Regions from separate parts of the Actinomadura sp. ATCC 39365 genome, predicted to be linked through region 3. Evidence: riboswitches for the same ligand, from Rfam matches in the RefSeq annotation. Region 3 holds a riboswitch; each other region holds the start of a gene.
The links. A riboswitch is a leader RNA that binds a small molecule or an ion and turns the genes downstream of it on or off. The one in region 3 is predicted to bind cyclic di-AMP.

Region 1: linked by a shared signal. The riboswitch ahead of ACNF49_RS05955 (C40 family peptidase) and the one ahead of ACNF49_RS13215 (hypothetical protein) in region 3 are both predicted to bind cyclic di-AMP.
Region 2: linked by a shared signal. The riboswitch ahead of ACNF49_RS16675 (coiled-coil domain-containing protein) and the one ahead of ACNF49_RS13215 (hypothetical protein) in region 3 are both predicted to bind cyclic di-AMP.
Region 4: linked by a shared signal. The riboswitch ahead of ACNF49_RS42955 (C40 family peptidase) and the one ahead of ACNF49_RS13215 (hypothetical protein) in region 3 are both predicted to bind cyclic di-AMP.

The regions. Positions count from the first base shown of each region.
Region 1 covers NZ_CP184335.1:1,117,362-1,121,564, reverse strand. The annotation lists gene ACNF49_RS05965 (RDD family protein) at 1-727, opposite strand, end outside; gene ACNF49_RS05960 (amino-acid N-acetyltransferase) at 813-1,382, opposite strand; cyclic di-AMP (ydaO/yuaA leader) riboswitch at 1,670-1,821, shown strand; gene ACNF49_RS05955 (C40 family peptidase) at 1,828-2,871, shown strand; gene ACNF49_RS05950 (helix-turn-helix domain-containing protein) at 2,898-3,038, opposite strand; gene ACNF49_RS05945 (cytochrome P450) at 3,386-4,203, shown strand, end outside.
Region 2 covers NZ_CP184335.1:3,342,227-3,346,429, forward strand. The annotation lists gene ACNF49_RS16665 (amidohydrolase family protein) at 1-300, opposite strand, end outside; gene sigJ (RNA polymerase sigma factor SigJ) at 451-1,359, shown strand; gene ACNF49_RS16675 (coiled-coil domain-containing protein) at 1,374-2,339, opposite strand; cyclic di-AMP (ydaO/yuaA leader) riboswitch at 2,345-2,483, opposite strand; gene galT (galactose-1-phosphate uridylyltransferase) at 2,552-3,622, opposite strand; gene ACNF49_RS16685 (DeoR/GlpR family DNA-binding transcription regulator) at 3,619-4,203, opposite strand, start outside.
Region 3 covers NZ_CP184335.1:2,627,706-2,631,908, reverse strand. The annotation lists gene ACNF49_RS13230 (roadblock/LC7 domain-containing protein) at 1-187, shown strand, start outside; gene ACNF49_RS13225 (hypothetical protein) at 214-585, shown strand; gene ACNF49_RS13220 (alpha/beta fold hydrolase) at 618-1,493, opposite strand; gene ACNF49_RS13215 (hypothetical protein) at 1,548-2,255, opposite strand; cyclic di-AMP (ydaO/yuaA leader) riboswitch at 2,431-2,565, opposite strand; gene ACNF49_RS13210 (DUF5302 domain-containing protein) at 2,731-2,931, opposite strand; gene ACNF49_RS13205 (MDR family MFS transporter) at 2,979-4,203, opposite strand, start outside.
Region 4 covers NZ_CP184335.1:8,893,292-8,897,494, forward strand. The annotation lists gene ACNF49_RS42945 (M48 family metallopeptidase) at 1-544, opposite strand, end outside; gene ACNF49_RS42950 (gluzincin family metallopeptidase) at 556-1,338, opposite strand; gene ACNF49_RS42955 (C40 family peptidase) at 1,543-2,025, opposite strand; cyclic di-AMP (ydaO/yuaA leader) riboswitch at 2,156-2,319, opposite strand; gene ACNF49_RS42960 (C40 family peptidase) at 2,682-3,608, opposite strand; gene ACNF49_RS42965 (NYN domain-containing protein) at 3,741-4,203, opposite strand, start outside.

The DNA of each region.
Region 1 (4,203 bases), 1.5 Mb from region 3:
CGTACTGGGCGTCCTGGCCGTAGCCCTGCTGCTGGCCGTAGTCGGGTTGCGACTGCGGCTGCTGGCCGTACTGCGGTTGCTGGCCGTAACCCTGCTGGCCCGAGGCGGCCTGCTGGCCGTACTGGGCCTCCTGGCCGTAGCCGGGCTGCGTGTACTGCTGGCCCGAGGACTGCGGCTGCTGGCCGTAGCCGGGCTGCTGGCCCGACGCGGGCTGCTGGCCGTAACCCTGCTGGCCGTAGTCGGGCTGCGACTGCTGCCCGTAGCCCTGCTGACCGTAGCCCTGCTGGCCGGAGGACTGCGGCTGCTGGCCGTAACCCTGCTGGCCCGAAGCGGCCTGCTGGCCGTACTGGGCCTCCTGACCGTAGCCGGGCTGCGTGTACTGCTGGCCCGAGGACTGCGGCTGCTGGCCGTAGCCCTGCTGCTGGTCATAGCCCTGCTGCTGGCCGTAGCCCTGCTGACCCGAGGCGGCCTGCTGGCCGTACTGGGGCTGCTGGCCGTAGCCCTGCTGCTGGCCGTACTGCTGCTGTTGCTGGCCGTACTGCTGTTGCTGGCCATAGCCCTGTTGCTGCTGCTGACCGTATGGGGGCTGGCCGAAGGCATCGTCCGCCCGGTAGCCGACCACAGTCACGTCCGGGTCGGGCTCACCGGGCCGACGGCCGTGGTGCTGCCCGTACTCGGGGTTCTCGCCGGAATCGTCCTGTGGGTACGGCGGCTGTCCGGTGCTCACCGTGTCACCTCGCTTCGAGTGCGCATGTGGCACGTGTCAGGACACATGCCTGTGCTGCCCAACGTATCGACATAGGTATCAACAATCACCTTTCCAAGTGGTCAAGGTCCGCGTCACCCGATGTCAGATGCAGCAGCATGCGGGTGTTGCCAAGGGTGTTCGGTTTGACGTGTTCCAGATCAAGGAACTCCGCCACACCCTCGTCGTACGAGGCCAGCAACTCGGCGTAGACCTCGGGTGAGACCGGTGTGCCCTGGATGGGGCGGAAACCGTGCCTCGCGAAGAAGTCGACCTCAAAAGTCAGACAGAATACACGCCGCAGCCCCAGATCCTTCGCCTGCCGGACGAGTGCCGAGACGATCCGCCGCCCGACCCCCAACCCCCGGCACGCGGGATCGACGGCCACCGTACGAACCTCGGCGAGGTCCTCCCAGAGCACGTGGAGCGCGCCGCAGCCGACGACCTCCCCGCTCCGCTCGGCCACCCAGAACTCCTGGACGTCCTCGTACAGCGTGACCGTGGCCTTCTCCAGGAGCCGCGGCCCCGCGCCCGCGTAGGTGTCCACGAGACGCCTGATCGCACGCACGTCGGGCGTGCGCGCACGCCTGACCACGACCGCGGTCTCGGGGACTGCCACTTCGGCCACCTGCTCCATGGCTCTCCAGGGTACAGATCTCATTACGGCTCGGCCCTAAATCCCACGTCTCGGGCATCTCATCACATCCCGTGGTCAGGCGAACACGAGCTGACTTGGAGCTTTCCTCCAGACCTCAGCACCCTGAATGCTGGACAAAAGGTGCAGAAGCCTGCTTCCGTACGGCTACCCACGAGATCACCTTGTGACCCTTCAGTTGTGAAACCTCTACAGACTCGGCAGTTCCGGTTGAGCGTGAACCCGGAGTGCATTAGTGTCCAGCGACGATGTTCTCCGCGTAATGCGCGCGGAAAGACACGCCCAATTCCCGCAAGGGAAGCCGGGGAACCAACGGTGGCGAGCACCTCGCGCCACCACTTGGGGTGAATCCGACCATCTCGGTAGGGCTGCTCCGGCCCGAACCCGTCAGCTAACCCGGCCGGCGTCGATGAGAGGAGCTCGGTTGGTGAAGCGGACGCTCGACCGCTCGGGGAAGTCGGGGGGCAGGCACGCCCGCCCCCAGGAGCAGGCCAGGCGCACACGCCGCCTCGGCGTCATCGGCGTCACCATCGCCGCGATGCTGTTCGCCGTCCCCGTCGGTTCCGCCGCCGCCGACCCGAAGCCGTCGCTCTCCGAACTCGCCGACCAGGTGGAGAAGCTGCACGAAGAGATCGAGACGCTGGCCGAGCAGTACAACGAGCAGCGCGAACGGCTGAAGGCCGCACAGAAGGCCAACGACTCCGCCCAGAAGATCCTGGCCACCAGCGAGTCCGACCTGGCCGCCAGGCGCGCCAGGGCCTCGCTGCTCGCCCAGAACGCCTACATCACCGGCGGCCTGGACAAGGCCCTGGCCTTCGCCCAGTCCGGCGACCCCGAGACCTTCCTCGACCGGGCCGCGACCACGTACGCGCTCGAACAGCAGCAGGGCGAGGAGGTCAACCAGCTCGCCAAGGCCATGGAGGCCGCCGAGCGGGCCAGGGCCGGCGCCAAGACCCGCATCGCCGAGGTCCAGAAGATCGTCACCGATCTCGAGGGCAAGCGCTCGAAGATCACCAAGCTGGTCACCAAGGTCGAGAGCAACCTCTACCGGCGGGCCGTCGGCGAGGCGGGCCGTCCCGGCACCCGCGCCGTACGCGTCAACCTGCCGGTCATCGGCGACGGCAAGGCCGCCCAGGCCGCCAAGTGGGCCCTCACCCAGCAGCTCAAGCCGTACGTGTGGGGCGCGGAGGGGCCGCGCTCCTACGACTGCTCCGGCCTGGTGATGGCCGCCTACCAGCGCGTGGGCATCTCGCTCCCCCACTACACCGGCGACCAGTGGACGGCCGGCACGCACATCAGCCGCGACCAGCTGCGCCCCGGCGACCTGGTGTTCTTCTACAGCGACCTGCACCACGTCGGCATCTACATCGGCGGCGGCATGATGGTCCACGCCCCGCAGACGGGTGACGTCGTGCGGGTCGCCTCGATAGACCGGCGGCCGTTCGCCGGCGGCGTGCGCATCGCGGACTGACCGGCGCGGCACTTCGCCGAGCGCCGCTAGATGAGCTGGCGGCGCGCCGCCCATGCCACGGCCTCGATCGCCGTGGCCACGCCGATGCGGTCGCAGATGCCCCTCAGCCTGCGCCGTACGGTCCGTCCGCTGATATCCAGCCGCCTGCCGACCCGATCGACGGTCACCCCCTGGCCAGCTCGGCCAGTAACGCCAAATCCGCGTGGCTCAGCTCAACGCCTTCTGTGAGCACATCCACCGGGAGCCCTCCCCCAACAGCAGAACTCGGACCTTTCAGGCGAAGCAAGCCGCTCGTCTCGGTGAAGGTAAACGCATCGCGGAAAGGTCGTCAAGCGCGACAATCGGCGCCCTTGACCAGTGCTATTGACATGATCGCTTATATGTGACGTACTCCGCATATGTTGGCACGCCGTGGTCCGCTATGAACGGTCCAAACGATCAATTCGGCGGCCCGGTACCGCCCCCGATGAGCGCCACCGACCTGCTGGGTTTTGATCCATCGGATCCGCAATTTGTGCGCGATCCGTACGTCCGATATCGCGAGCTGCGAGCCGCCGGGCCGATCTTCGCGACGCGCGGTGGGCTGCTCGTCGTGACCACGTACGAGTTGTGCGCGGCGGTATTGCGCGATCCCGGGTTCGGTCACGGAACGTCCGCGCCCGCGCAGGAAGAGCCAGGTCAGCCCGGCAGGTCGTTCCTGCTCATGGACCCGCCCGATCACACCCGGTTGCGTGCTCTGGTCAGCCGCGCGTTCACGCCGCGCATGGTGGCCCGCCTCAGGCCGCGGATCGAGGTGATCACCGCCGACCTGATCGGGCGGCTGCCGGAGGAGGCGGAGCTGATTTCCGGTTTCGCCCACCCGCTGCCGGTGATGGTGATCAGCGAGATGCTCGGGGTGCCGCCGGAGGACCACGACCGCTTCCGCGGATGGAGCGAGGCCCTTGCCCGCGGACTTGACCCGATGCTGACAGACGCCCTCATGTCGGAAACGGAGCGTTCCAGGAACGAGTTCCGCGACTACTTCCGCCGCCTGATCGCGCAGCGGCGCGAGCGTCCCGGCGATGACCTCCTGAGCGCCCTCGCACACGTCGAGGAGCTCACCGAGGCCGAGTTGCTGGCGACCTGCGTGCTGCTGCTCGTGGCCGGCCACGAGACCACCGTCAACCTCATCGCGAACGGCGTGCTGAACCTGCTGCGGCACGGCCTGCTGCACCTCGCCGCCGAGCGGCCGAGGGAGGTGGTCGAGGAGGTGCTGCGCTTCGATCCGCCGGTCCAGCTCACCTCCAGGATCGCGCTGGAGGACCGGGAACTGGGCGGGACGCCGGTGCCCGC
Region 2 (4,203 bases), 710 kb from region 3:
GTCGTCGTTCTCGGCGGCCAGGCGCCGCTGCCCGGCGAGGAGCTGCGGGAGGCAGAACATGTCGAGCTCGGTGGTGACCCCGTACCGCAGGGCCTGGGCCAGGCTGCCGTCGAACACGTGGGTGTGCGCGTCGATCAGGCCGGGCAGCAGCGTCCGGCCCGTGCCGTCCACCTCGGCATCGGCCGGGTGGTCCGCGCCGGTGCCGACAGCGGCGATGAGACCGTCCTCGATCAGCACGTCGGCGGTCGCGATGGTGTGCTCGCCGTCGAACACCCTGACGTCGCGGATCAATGTACGCATCGAAGCTCTCCCTTGTGAGTCGTGACGCCACCACAGAGGGGCAACCGTCCGGGAACTGTGACATGAGTGGCATAGATCACGCTTGATGCGGTCATGTCACAATCGCCGCGCGACGGGACTCTTCGGTTGCGACAGATGAGGAGGCACGCCATGACACCGACCCCGCGGCACCCGGCCGACGCCGCCACCGAGCAGTTCCTCGGCTACCGCGAACTGCTGTTCTCCGTGGTCTACAACATGCTCGGCAGCGTCGCCGACACCGAGGACGTGCTGCAGGAGGTGTGGCTGGCCTGGTCGGCCAGGCACCGCAGGCCGGACGCCGGAACCGTGGAGAACGTCCGGGCCTATCTGGTGCGGATCGCGGTGAACCAGGCGCTGGCCCGGCGGGTGGACCTGAGCCGCCGCCAGGAGACCTACGTCGGCGCCTGGCTGCCGGAACCGCTGGTCACGGCCTCGGACAACGCCGGAGGCGCCGCCGGGAGCGGGGAGTCGTTGTCGATGGCGGTGCTGGTCGTGCTGGAGACCCTGTCACCGCTGGAACGAGCGGTCTTCGTGCTGCACGAGGTGTTCGGCTTCAGCCATCCGGAGACGGCCGACATCCTCGGGCGTACGCCGGCGGCGGTCCGGCAGCTCGCGGCCCGTGCGCGCCGCCACGTCCATGCTCGCCGTCCTCGTCACCGGACCGAACCCGACGTCCACGCCGAGGTGACCGAACGGTTCGCCGCGGCCGCCCTCGGCGGTGACCTGCGCGCGCTGCTGGAGGTGCTGGCGCCGGACGTGACCTTGTGGACCGACGGCGGCGGCAAGGGACCCGCCACCAGCCTGCACCCGGTCCACGGCCGGGACCGGGTGGCCGCGCTGTTCATGTCCGTCGCCGCGACGCTGACCCCGGGCGCGGTGGACCTCCGCTACCGGTGGGTGGCCGGCGACCCGTGCGCGCTCGTCTTCTCCGGTGACGGCCCGCTGGCCGTGGTCGTCGTCGACCTCACGCCCGAGGGCGACCGGATCGCCGCCGTCTACTCGGTCACCAACCCCGACAAGCTCACCGGCGTCCGCTGAGCCGCCGGACGCGGCTAGTTCATCGAGATGTGCACGTGGTCGTAGTGGTTCTCGGTGATGCTGCCGCGGTCGGACATCGAGCGCCAGCCCGAGCCCTGGTTGATGCGCTGCTTCCAGATCACGTACTTGACGCCCAGCTTGGCCTTGTTCTTCAGCGCCCAGTCGGCCAGGCGGTCGCCGAGGGCGTTGTTGACGGCGCTCGGCATGGTGCCGCCCGTGCTCATCATGAAGTCGCAGGCCCGGCCGAGCGGGTGCTCGCCGCTGGAGCCGGACCGGAAGCAGCCCACCTCGTACGGCAGCGAGAAGTTCTTCCGCACCTGCGCCCGCATCAGCTGGGTGCGCGGCGTGATGTTGTCCGAGCCGGACGGCAGCTCGGGCGCCCAGCTCCCGTCGGACTTCTTGCCCGGCCCGAACGGGACAAGGTCCTGGAGTTTCTTCTTGATGTCGTCGATGACGTCCTGGGCGTCGTCGCGCTGCTCGGCCACCTCCGCCGTGCCCGCCTTGAGCTCCGTCGCGAGCGCGGCGGCGGCCGTGGCGGCCTTCTTCTGGTCGTCGCGGGCCTTGGCCACGCTGTCGACGACCGCCTGCTGCTCGGCGGTGAGCTGTTCGAGCACGGCCGCGCCGCCGCCGTCCGGGGTCATCATGAACGCCGGCAGGGAGGTGTCGCCGTTCTGGTAGCGCAGCCGGGCGATCTCGGCGACCCGCTGCTCGGCCGTGGCCACCGCCTGCTCGGCGGCGGTGAGCCGCTGCTGGGCCGCGGTGGCGGCCTGCTGGGCCTTGGCCAGCTCGACGCGCTTGAGGTTGTACGTCTCGATCAGCTTGTCGACCTTGCGGTTGAGCTGCTTGAGCTGGGCCCGCAGCTGCGCCTCCGACGGCTTGGGCGCGGCCGAGACGGCGGCTGACGCGGCGGCCGGATGGACGAGCAGGGCGGTGGCGGTGATGAGACCGACGGCAAGACTCGCGGGGGACGAAGCCGCCACGTGGTTGTTCCTCTCCCTCTGCCGGCCGGGTTAGCTGACGGGTTCGGGCACGGGAGCAGTCCCTACCACTTGCGCGGATTCACCCCGGATGCGATGGGTCCCCGGCTCCCGGGCAACACGCCCGGGATTAGGCGTACAACGGCCGTTATGGCCGATGTCTAACGGGATATTAGTGGTAGATCACGAGTCATGCGACTTTAATGAGAAACCAATTAGTGATCAATCCGTGATCGCAACATGCGTGCCGCCTCCTCCGGCAGCACGTCGTTGACGAAGGCGCCCATGGCCGACTCCGAGCCCGCCAGGTACTTCAGCTTCCCTGGCGCCCGCCTGATGCTGAACAGCTCCAGGTGCAGGTAGGCCAGCTCGCGGCCGTACCGCACCGGCGCCTGGTGCCAGGCCGAGATGTACGGCATCGCCACCCCGAACAGCGCGTCGAGCGCCCGCAGCACCGAGGTGTACAGCGATGCGAACGCGGCCCGCTCCTCCTCCGACAGCGCCGCCAGGTCGGGCACCTGCCGGTGCGGATACACGTGCACCTCGAACGGCCAGCGCGCGGCGGCCGGCACGAACGCCGTCCAGAGCTCGTTGGCGGCCACCACCCGGGTGCCGGCGGCCCGCTCGGCGGCCAGCACGTCGGCGAACAGGTTGCCGCCCGTGTGCCGCGAGGCGGCCCCGAGCTGGAGCTTGGTGCGCGGGGTCACGTAGGGGTAGGCGTAGATCTGCCCGTGCGGGTGGGGGAGCGTGATGCCGATCTCCTCACCCCTGTTCTCGAAGCAGAACACCTGCTCGACGCCCTCGATGCCGGACAGCTCGGCCGTCCGGTCGGCCCACGCCTCCATGACCAGCCTGACCTGGGCGTTGGAGAGCCTGGAGAAGGAGGAGGAGTGGTCGGAGGTGAAACAGACCACCTCACACCGCCCGACACCCGGCCGCACCTCACTCAGGCCGCCGACATCCCCATAAGTCCCAAAATTTCCGGAGAAAGAGGGGAAGCGGTTCTCGAACACCACCACGTCATAGTCGTGGGCCGGGATCTCCGACGCCCGAGTGTCGGACGACGGGCACAACGGGCACTCGTCGGCCGGCGGCAGGAACGTCCGCGTCTGCCGGTGGCCGGCGATCGCGATCCACTCCTCGGTCAGCGGGTCGTAGCGCAGCTCGGAGGCCACCGGCCGCGGGTCGAGCGGCCGCCGGTCGATCGCGCTCCGGTCGGCGTCGTCGCGCCGGTCGAAGTAGATCAGCTCTCGGCCGTCTGCCAGGTGGGTGATGGTGCGCTTCAAGGCGTGCCCTCCGCGATGATCAGTTCTCCGGCCCGTTCGGCCAGCTCGGTGCGTGCTTCCTCGGGCAGCCCCGCGTCGCTGATGACCACGTCGGCCTCGGTCAGCTCGGCGATCGTGCTGATGCCGACCGTGTTCCATTTGGTGTGGTCGGCGGGGACCACCAGCCGGTGCGCCGCGGCCACCAGCTCCCTGTCGGTCTCGGACTCCAGCAGGTTGGGCGTGGTGAACCCGGCGCGCAGGCTCATGCCGTGCACCCCGAGGAAGAGCGTGTCCACGTGCAGGCGGCGGATCGCCGCCACCGCCACGGGGCCGACGAGCGCGTCGGAGGGCGTGCGCACGCCGCCGGTCAGCACGACCGTGCGGTCGGCGCGCGGGTTGCGGTGGAAGACCTCGGCGACGGGGATCGAGTTGGTGATCACGGTCAGCTCGGGCACCGTGACCAGGTGGTGGGCCAGCGCCCACGTGGTGGTGCCGGCGGAGAGCGCCACGGCGGTGCCCGGCCGTACGAGGGTGGCCGCGTGCCGCGCGATGGCTTCCTTCTCCTGCTGCTGGCGGGCGGACTTGGCGGTGAAGCCCGGCTC
Region 3 (4,203 bases):
CATGGCGGGCCGCGGGACGTTCGAGGAGACCCTCGTGTCCGGCACCGCAGGGTTCGCGGCCTTCTACGCCGCGGGCCCCACGATCGTCCTCACGGTCCTGGCGGGACCCGGCGCCAACGTCGGGCTCCTCCGGCTGGAGGGCAGGAAGACGGCGGCCTCCGTGGCCGCCGTGGCACGCAAACACTGACCATCCCCACCGAAGCGGAGGAAAGCATGGCAGGCATGGACGTCTCCCTCAAGGAGATGATGAGCATCGACGGCACGATCGGGGCGGCGATCGTCGACCACGGCAGCGGCATGGCGCTCGGCACGCTCGGCGGCTCGAAGGAGCTGGACCTGCAGGTCGCGGCGGCGGGCAACACCGAGGTCATCAAGGCCAAGCTGCGCACGATGGACTCGCTGGGCCTCAAGGACGGCATCGAGGACATCCTGATCACGCTGACCGCCCAGTACCACATCATCCGCCCGCTGACCGGCCGCAGCGGCAAGGGCCTGTTCCTCTACCTCGCCCTCGACCGCAACCGGGCCAACCTGGCCCTGGCCCGGCACATGCTCAAGGTCATCGAGGAGAAGCTGGAGCTCTGACCGGCCACGGCTCCGCGGGGCTCCGCGGGCGGCTACGCGGCGGGCTCCGGCCGTGCGGGCGCCGCGGAGCCGGTGTGGGCGGCGATCTCGGCGACGATCGCGGGCCAGAGGGGGCGGGGCAGGTCGTGGCCCATGCCGGGGTAGGTGACCAGGCGGGCGTCCGGGATGGCGGCGGCCGTCGCCCGTCCGCCGGCGAGCGGCACGAGCTGGTCGTCCTCGCCGTGGATGACCAGCGCGGGCACCTTCAGCCCGCCCAGCGCGGACGTGCGGTCGCCGGAGGCCATGATGGCGGCGAGCTGGCGGGCCGTGCCGGCCGGGTCGTGGCAGCGGTCGAAGGCCAGCCCGGCCAGCCTGGTGACGCGTTCGCGGTCCAGCTCCCAGCCGGGGGACCCGAGCACGGCCCAGGTCGTCAGCGCGCCGGCGACGACCGTCTCGCGGTCGGTCGCGGGCTTGGCGAAGAGCACCGCGGCGGCCGCCTCGGTCGGCGGGGCCGCCTGCGGACCGGGCGTGGACATGATCGAGGTCAGGCTCAGCACGCGGGCGGGGTGCCGGATGGCCAGCGCCTGGGCGATCATCCCGCCCATCGAGGCGCCGACGACGTGCGCGGCGGGCAGGCCCAGGACGTCCATGAGCCCGGCGCTGTCGTCGGCCAGGTCGTCCAGCACGTACGGCGAGGGCGCACCCCATGCGGGGACGCCCTCGTCGTGGAGATGGGTGGACAGGCCCGCGTCGCGGTTGTCGAACCTGACGACGTGGTGGCCCTGCTCGGCCAGGAGTTCACAGAACTCGTCGTCCCAGTGGATGAGCTGGGCGCCGAGTCCCATGATGAGCAGCAGGGGCCGGCCCGCGGGTGAGCCGAAGCTCTCGTAGGCGATCTCGATGCCGTTGGCGGCTGCGCGCTGGATCACAGCGACCAGAATGTCATTCTGGTCGCGAGGCGTAAAGAGCGGTTTGTTCGGAGATCAGTCGTTGAGCAGCTTGCGCAGGCGCTCGCCGCCGAGCACCACGCCGCCGCCGGCCAGCACCAGCACGCCGGCCATGACGGTGCCGCCCATCGCGACGGTCTTCCCGACCTGGCCGCCGGCGGAACCGGCCGCGTCCTCGGCGGGCTTTTCGGCCAGCACCTTGGGGGGCTCGGCCGGGTTGGCGTCGTACCTGCCCCACGCGCCGCTGGAGAAGGCCACGGGGTAGTTCTTCTTGCCCTTGCCCTCGCCCCACTTGGTGATGACGTAGTCGATCTTGATGTGGCCGCGGCCGCCGTTGCCGTCCACGCCGAGCGTGTCGGGGTTGAACGTGCCGCCGGTCAGCTCGGCGAAGGTCTTGGCGTCGAGGTCGAGCATGACGCCACGGTTGGAGGGCTCGCCGGGGCCGCGGTCGCCCACGAAGAACGGCATCTTCTTGCCGTTGAAGGTCACGTAACCCTCGGTCATGAGGGGCCAGCTCGGGCTGGCGGCCAGGCCCTTCTGCATGGGCTTGCCGCTGGCCGGGAGACCGGTGTCGCCGGCGCGGCCGGAGGAGTCGTCCCAGAAGTAGGAGGCCTTGGTGGAACCCTTGAGCAGGATCTTCTGGTCGTCGCCGGTGTCGGCGTGGGCGCCGGTGGCGGAGATCGTCAGCGCGCCCAGGGCGGACACGGACAGCAGAGCGAGAGAGCGCAGGCCAAATCGAGACATGAAGCAGTGAAGTCCTTCGCGAGGGGACAGGGGGAACGCGCGTGACTACGGTGCGTAACCGGGCAGAGCGCCGAAAAGGTGGTTACGCGGCGCGTGGGGGAAGTCAGGGAAGAGACCGCTCAGCAGGCGGTCGTCACTACACTGTCCGGGGGTACGACGAGGTGGTACATGCGTGAAGTCCTCTCCATCTCGCCTACCGGGTTAGCTGACGGGTTCGGGCGTGGAGATGCCCTACCGGCACATGGCCGGATTCACCCCAATGAGATGGGTCCCCGGTTCCCGACATGTCGGGATTCGGCGCCAGCTGTCGTCCCTCTCCTGGTAGGGACTACGCCACCAGCTGGTAATTGGTTAAGACGGTACCCAGAGATTCGGACAAATACAAACGAATCGTCATGAACCGGGTAAAGATCTACCTATCGAGGTAAAGAGAAAGGGGGCACGGCATGCCGTACCCCCTGCGAAATCGGGCCTTTCAGCCGCCGCTCTTGCGCCTGAAGGATCTTTTACTCGCTGCCGGACCGTGCGCCCCGTGGATCTTCGACGGGTCCACGCCCCTGCCACCCGCGGCCGAGTCGGCCTGCTGCCCGCGCTTGCGTTCCAACGCCTCGCGGAACTTGCGCTTCATCTCGTCCTCGGGAGTCTCGCTGACTTCCGGCTCCGGTGTTTCCGCCATGAGGACCTCCTGGTTCTGGGGACATCCACAGCTTCGCACGACGTCGCTTACGACGCGAAACCGGCCTCCACTCTGCTTTCCGCGGCGGGCGTCCGCTCCAGCCGCCTGCCGGGCATCATCACCAGCGCGACCAGGGCGATTGTCGCGCCCGCCACGCCCAGCGACGGGATGACCACGGCCGCCGCCGAGGCGTGCGCGGCCGCGAGCCCGTGCACGGGCGCGTCCGTGGTGATGACCGACGTGTACGCGGTGCCGGCCAGCGCCAGCGCCACCGAGCCGCCGATCTGCCGGAAGAAGGTGAGGTTGGCCGAGGCCGTGCCGATGTACCGCGGCTCGACGGCCTGCTGCACGGCCACGGTCAGCCCCGACAACATCGGCCCCATGCCGAGCCCGAGCAGCGCCATCCATCCGGCCAGCAGCAGGCCGTCGGTGCGCACGGTGAGGTTCAGGCAGAGCAGGCTGCCGGCCACCAGCAGGAACGGCGCCCCGACCAGCCACGGCTTGTACGTGCGTGTCCTGGACATCAGCGTGCCCATGAGAGCGCTGCCCGCCACCATGGCCAGCGTCATCGGGTAGATCCTCAGCCCGGACTCGGTGGCGCTGACGCCCAGCGCCTGCTGGAAGTAGCGCGGCAGGAACACCACGCCGGCGTACATGCAGAAGGCGGTGAAGAACGAGCTCGCGTTGACCAGCGTGTACGTACGGTCCCGGAACAGGTGCATCGGCATGATCGGGTTCGCCGCCCGCAGCTCGACCAGCACGAACACGACCAGCAGGACCAGCGCCAGCAGGACCGGCCCGGCCACGGGCGGGGACGTCCAGGAGTTGCCGTCCAGGCCCTTCTCGGTCAGGCCGAGCAGCAGGGCGCTGATGGCCACGCCGAACACCGCGATGCCCGCGTAGTCCGGCCGGCCCCCGCCGCCGGTGCCCGGACGGAACGGCAGCCGCAGCACCACGATCGCGATCAGCACGATCCCGAGCGGCACGTTCACGTAGAAGGCCCACCGCCAGCTCGCGTGGTCGGTGAACAACCCGCCCAGGAAGGGCCCGGCCAGGTACGTCAACGCCATCACGCCGCCGAGTGCGCCCTGCACGCGGGCGCCGTTGCGCCCGGGCGGGAACATCTCCATCACCAGGGCCAGCGACAGCGGCAACAACGCGCCCGCGCCCAGCCCCTGCACGGCGCGGAAGGCGATGAGCTGGGTCATGTCCTGGGCGAGCCCGCACAACGCCGATCCGGCGACGAACACCGACATCCCGACGAGCAGCAGC
Region 4 (4,203 bases), 6.3 Mb from region 3:
CGGCGGCGGGGGCGTCCTCGGTGTCCTCGGCGAGGGGGGTGGCGGGGTCGCCGTTGCGCTTGCCGCGGCCCTTGCCCTTGCCTCCGCCCTTGCCTCCGCCTTTGCCGCCCTTGCCCTTGCCGCGGCCTTTGCCGCCCTTGCCCGGGTCGTCCGTGTGCTCGTCGGGGTTCTCGGGGCCCTTCCCGGAGCCGTCCGAGCCCTCGGCGGCGGGGGCGCCGGCGCGGGTCGCGTGGGGGCGGTCGTCGGGGGTGGGGGGCTGGGGGTGACGGGGGTCCTCGGTGTCGGGGTCGGCGTCCGCGTCGGGGCGGGCGTCCGGGTCGTCCGGGTCGTCCGGGTCGTCGGGGTGTCCCGGGGATTCCGGGGGCTCGTTCGTGCCGGACGGCTCCGGCGGTCCACCGTCGCCGGGCCGGTCACCGCCGTCGTCCCTGACGGCCACACCGCCGCCGTGCGCCGCCGCGACCGCCGTGCCGGGCTCGTCGGCCCCTCCGGCGACCGCTCCGGCGGGCTCGTCCCCTTCCCGGGGCGGGTCGTTCCGCTCGCTCATCTGCCTCCCCTTCACGCGAGCTGCTCTCGTACGTACTCGCGCCACCGTGCCGCCAGCGTCTCGGCGGTGAGCCCCACGGAGGCGAGCGCCTGATCGACGCCGGCCACGCGGGCATCACGGTAGAGCCGTACCAGGGTCCCGTCACCGAACCGGTCTGCGAGGAAGCGACACGCCATCCAGGCCTCCTGGTACGCCCGCGCGAGCCGTCCTGGATCGGCGGCCGTGGGGGCGAAAGCCGCAGGTCCGGGCAACTCGCTCGGCAGCCGGCCGGCCCGTACGTCGGCGGCGAGTTCGGCGGCGGCCGTCCCGACGGGGAGCCCGGCGTCGCGGTAGGCCACGTAGTCGGCGAACCCCTCGTAGAGCCAGACGGGCAGCCGGTCGGTGCCCGCGGCGACGTGGGTGAGCTCATGGGTGAGGACGACGTCGCGTCCCGTGGGGGTGAGCCGCGCGAAGGAGCCCGGCACGATGATCACCCTGGCGCCGTCGGCCACCGCGGCCAACCCGTCCAGCGGGCCCGTGCCCGCCAGCCCGGCCGCCTCGGCGTCGGAGTCCGGCACGACGACCAGCGCGCGTACCGGCCGGCCGAGCACCGCGGACACCCGCCGTCCGGCGAGGTCCGCCCGGCGGGCGAGGTCGGCGAGCACGCCGGGGTCGGCGCGGTGCCCCACGACCACGGACCGCGCGCCGCGGGCCACCTGACCGCCGTCGCCCCACAACCCGCGCGCCCCGGCGGGCAGGACGGCGGCGGGCGGCGCGTCGGCGACCACGAGAACCGCCGTCGACAGCAGCAGCACCGAAAGGAGCAGACGCGGACCACGGAGGGACGGACGCACCTGCGAGGACACGGCCCGATGCTAGTCGGCCCAGGACGCTCCCGGCCCTTTCACGAGGCCGGCCCCTTCGCCAGACCGGTCCCTTCAGGAGGCCGGTCCCTTCACGAGGCCGGGCATGCGACAGGCCCCGGCCCGGACCGGGGATGGTCCGGGCGGGGCCCGTTGTCACGCGCCGGGACGCACCGCGCCGACGAACGACGACTTCCGCCATCCGCCCAGTTTGTCGATGCGCACCCGTTCGCCGGTCCGCGGCGAATGGACCATCTTGCCGTGGCCGACATACATGCCGACGTGGCCCAGCCCGTTGAAGAACATCAGGTCGCCCGGCTTGAGATTGCGCCAGGAGACCTTGCGCTCGATGCGGGCGAACTGGCTGTTCGTCACGCGCGGGAGTCGCACTCCGGCCTTCTTCCAGGCGTACTGGACGAGTCCGGAGCAGTCGAACGCACCAGGGCCCGTGGCCCCGTACCGGTACGGGTCGCCGACCTGATGCTTGGCGACGGCGACGGCCCTGCGGGCCTTCGACGCCTGCCGCGCGGCCTTCGCCGACTTGGCGGACCTGGCGGTCTTCGCCGACTTGGCCGACTTCGCAGTGGCCGCCTTGGCGGTGCTGGACACCGCGGTGAGCCTGGCGGCCGATTCGCTCACCGTCTGCGCCTCGGCCGGCACGGCATGGAGAGCCGCACCTCCGGCCGTCACGGTCATCGTGAGTGCGACGCCCCTCAGGGCAAGACGGGACAGACGGGGGTTATGCAGGGAGGTAGACAGGATTTCTCCTTGTGTCTTCCACGAACGCCTACCGGGTTAGCTGACGGATTCGGGCCTGGAAGTCGCCCTACGGCGCGATGACGCGCCGATTCACCCCTGATCCCGGGGGATTACGGGATCTTTGGGTCCCCGGCTCCGTGCCTCCTGGCTGCACGGACTCGGCAGGTCGCCGCCCGATGGTTGTCTCTGCATAGGGATATCGGCGGCGACCGATGGATTTTCATCTGGTCCGCATCGGGGGTTCCGATGTCGATCCGCGGTGCGCATGGCTTGCTGACCGCGACGCCAGAAACTACGCGGAGGGGTCAAGATTTGGCAAAGGGAGACACCGGCTGTAAAGATCAGATAAAGGTGGGAGTAAAGGGGGAAATCCCTGCTGGAGCAGCGGGTTCCGTTACCACTTTGTGACCCTTCTCACACTTCGCGGCACACCCGATTGTCAGGACTCTTTCGCCCCGTTTGTCCCTTTCACCCCAGGGGCCGCGGACAGCCCGAAGCCGCCCGCGATTCCGGTCGCCGGGCGGTCAGGGGGCGGGTCAGGGGCGGATGGCTCCGACCAGGGGGCGGCGGTAGTCGGCGAGGCGGACGACCTTCACGACGTCGCCCGTCTGCGGCGCGTGGACGATCTTGCCTCCGCCCGCGTAGATGCTGACGTGCCCGAGCCCCTCGCTGAAGATGAGGTCCCCCGGCTGGAGGTCCTTGATGTCCACCTTCCGGCCGGCGCCCCAGGCCCACTGCTGCCACGTCGTACGCGGCAGCGTGACACCGGCCGCGCGCCAGGCGGCCTGGGTCAGCCCTGAGCAGTCGTAGCCGCGCGGGCCCGTGCCCCCGTAGATGTACGGCTTGCCGACCTGGGCGAAGGCGAACTGCAGGACGGCGGCCGCGCTGCCCGAGGCGGGGCCGGTGTACTTGATGCCGGTGCTGTTGGGGTTGCCCGGGTTGTAGGCCCCCAGCTTGTCCAGGAGCTTCTTCTGCTGGCCGACCAGCTTCAGCACCTCGGCCCGCTCCCGCTGGACGGCGTCCCGCTCCTTGTCGGCGTCGGCCAGCGCGGTCTCGGCGTTGTCGCGCTCGGCCTTGAGGCCCTTGTTCTCGCGGTCGAAGGCGGCCAGCTTCTCCAGCCGCTCGCGCGAGAGCTGCCCGGCCATGGCCAGCCCGGCCAGCAGGTTCTCGGGGTTGTCGACCCCGACCATGCCGGGCAGGGAGGTGACGTCCCCGCCCATCTTGTACGAGTCCACCGCCGCCCTGATGATCTCGGCCCGCAGGTCGGCGACCGTCTGCAGCTTGCGCTTGTAGCGGTCGTTCAGCGTGGTGTAGGCGTCCTTGGCCTTCTTGTAGTTCTCGGTCGCCGTGTTGTACCGGTCGACGACCTTGTCGGCCTTGTCGTTGAGCTTCTCGAGCTTGGCCTTGGCCTGTTTGAGAGTGGGCTTGGGATCAGCGAGCGCCGCACCCATCGGGACCGTCATCAGTCCGATCGCGAGACCCGCGGCCACCGTCACCCGGCCAAACCTCACAGCGTCGCCTCCCAGGGATTACACCTGGGGCGAAATAGTACAGAAGTGGCGGGTGGGGTCTCGCCAATAGTGCTAATTCGTAACTTATGCGCGGCCCAGCCGGCGCAGCAGCAGACCGGACGGAACCGGTCTGGCGCCCATGCGGCGGACGGACTCGGCCACCTCGCGGTCGGAGGAGACGACGGCGATGGCCCGGCCGGGCGGCTCGGCCCGGACGAGCTGGCGGATGAGGTCGTCGGCGATCTCCCCCGGCGCGCTGAACAGCACCCGCACCCCGCGCGGCGCCACCACCTGCACCGGCGCGTTGAGCTCGGCGCCGTCGAAGACCACCGTCACCTCGACCCGGGTCTGGGCGACCAGCCCGCCGAGGCCGGTCATCAGCCGGTTGCGCTGGTCGGCGAGGGTGAGCGTGCCGTAGCCGGTCTTCGTGACGTTGTAGCCGTCGATGATCAGATGGACCTGCGGCAGCGCCAGGAGCTGGTCGAGCAGCTGCGGGTCGTCGTCGGCCAGGGCCCGCGCGGGCACGCCGCGCACCCCCGGACGCTCG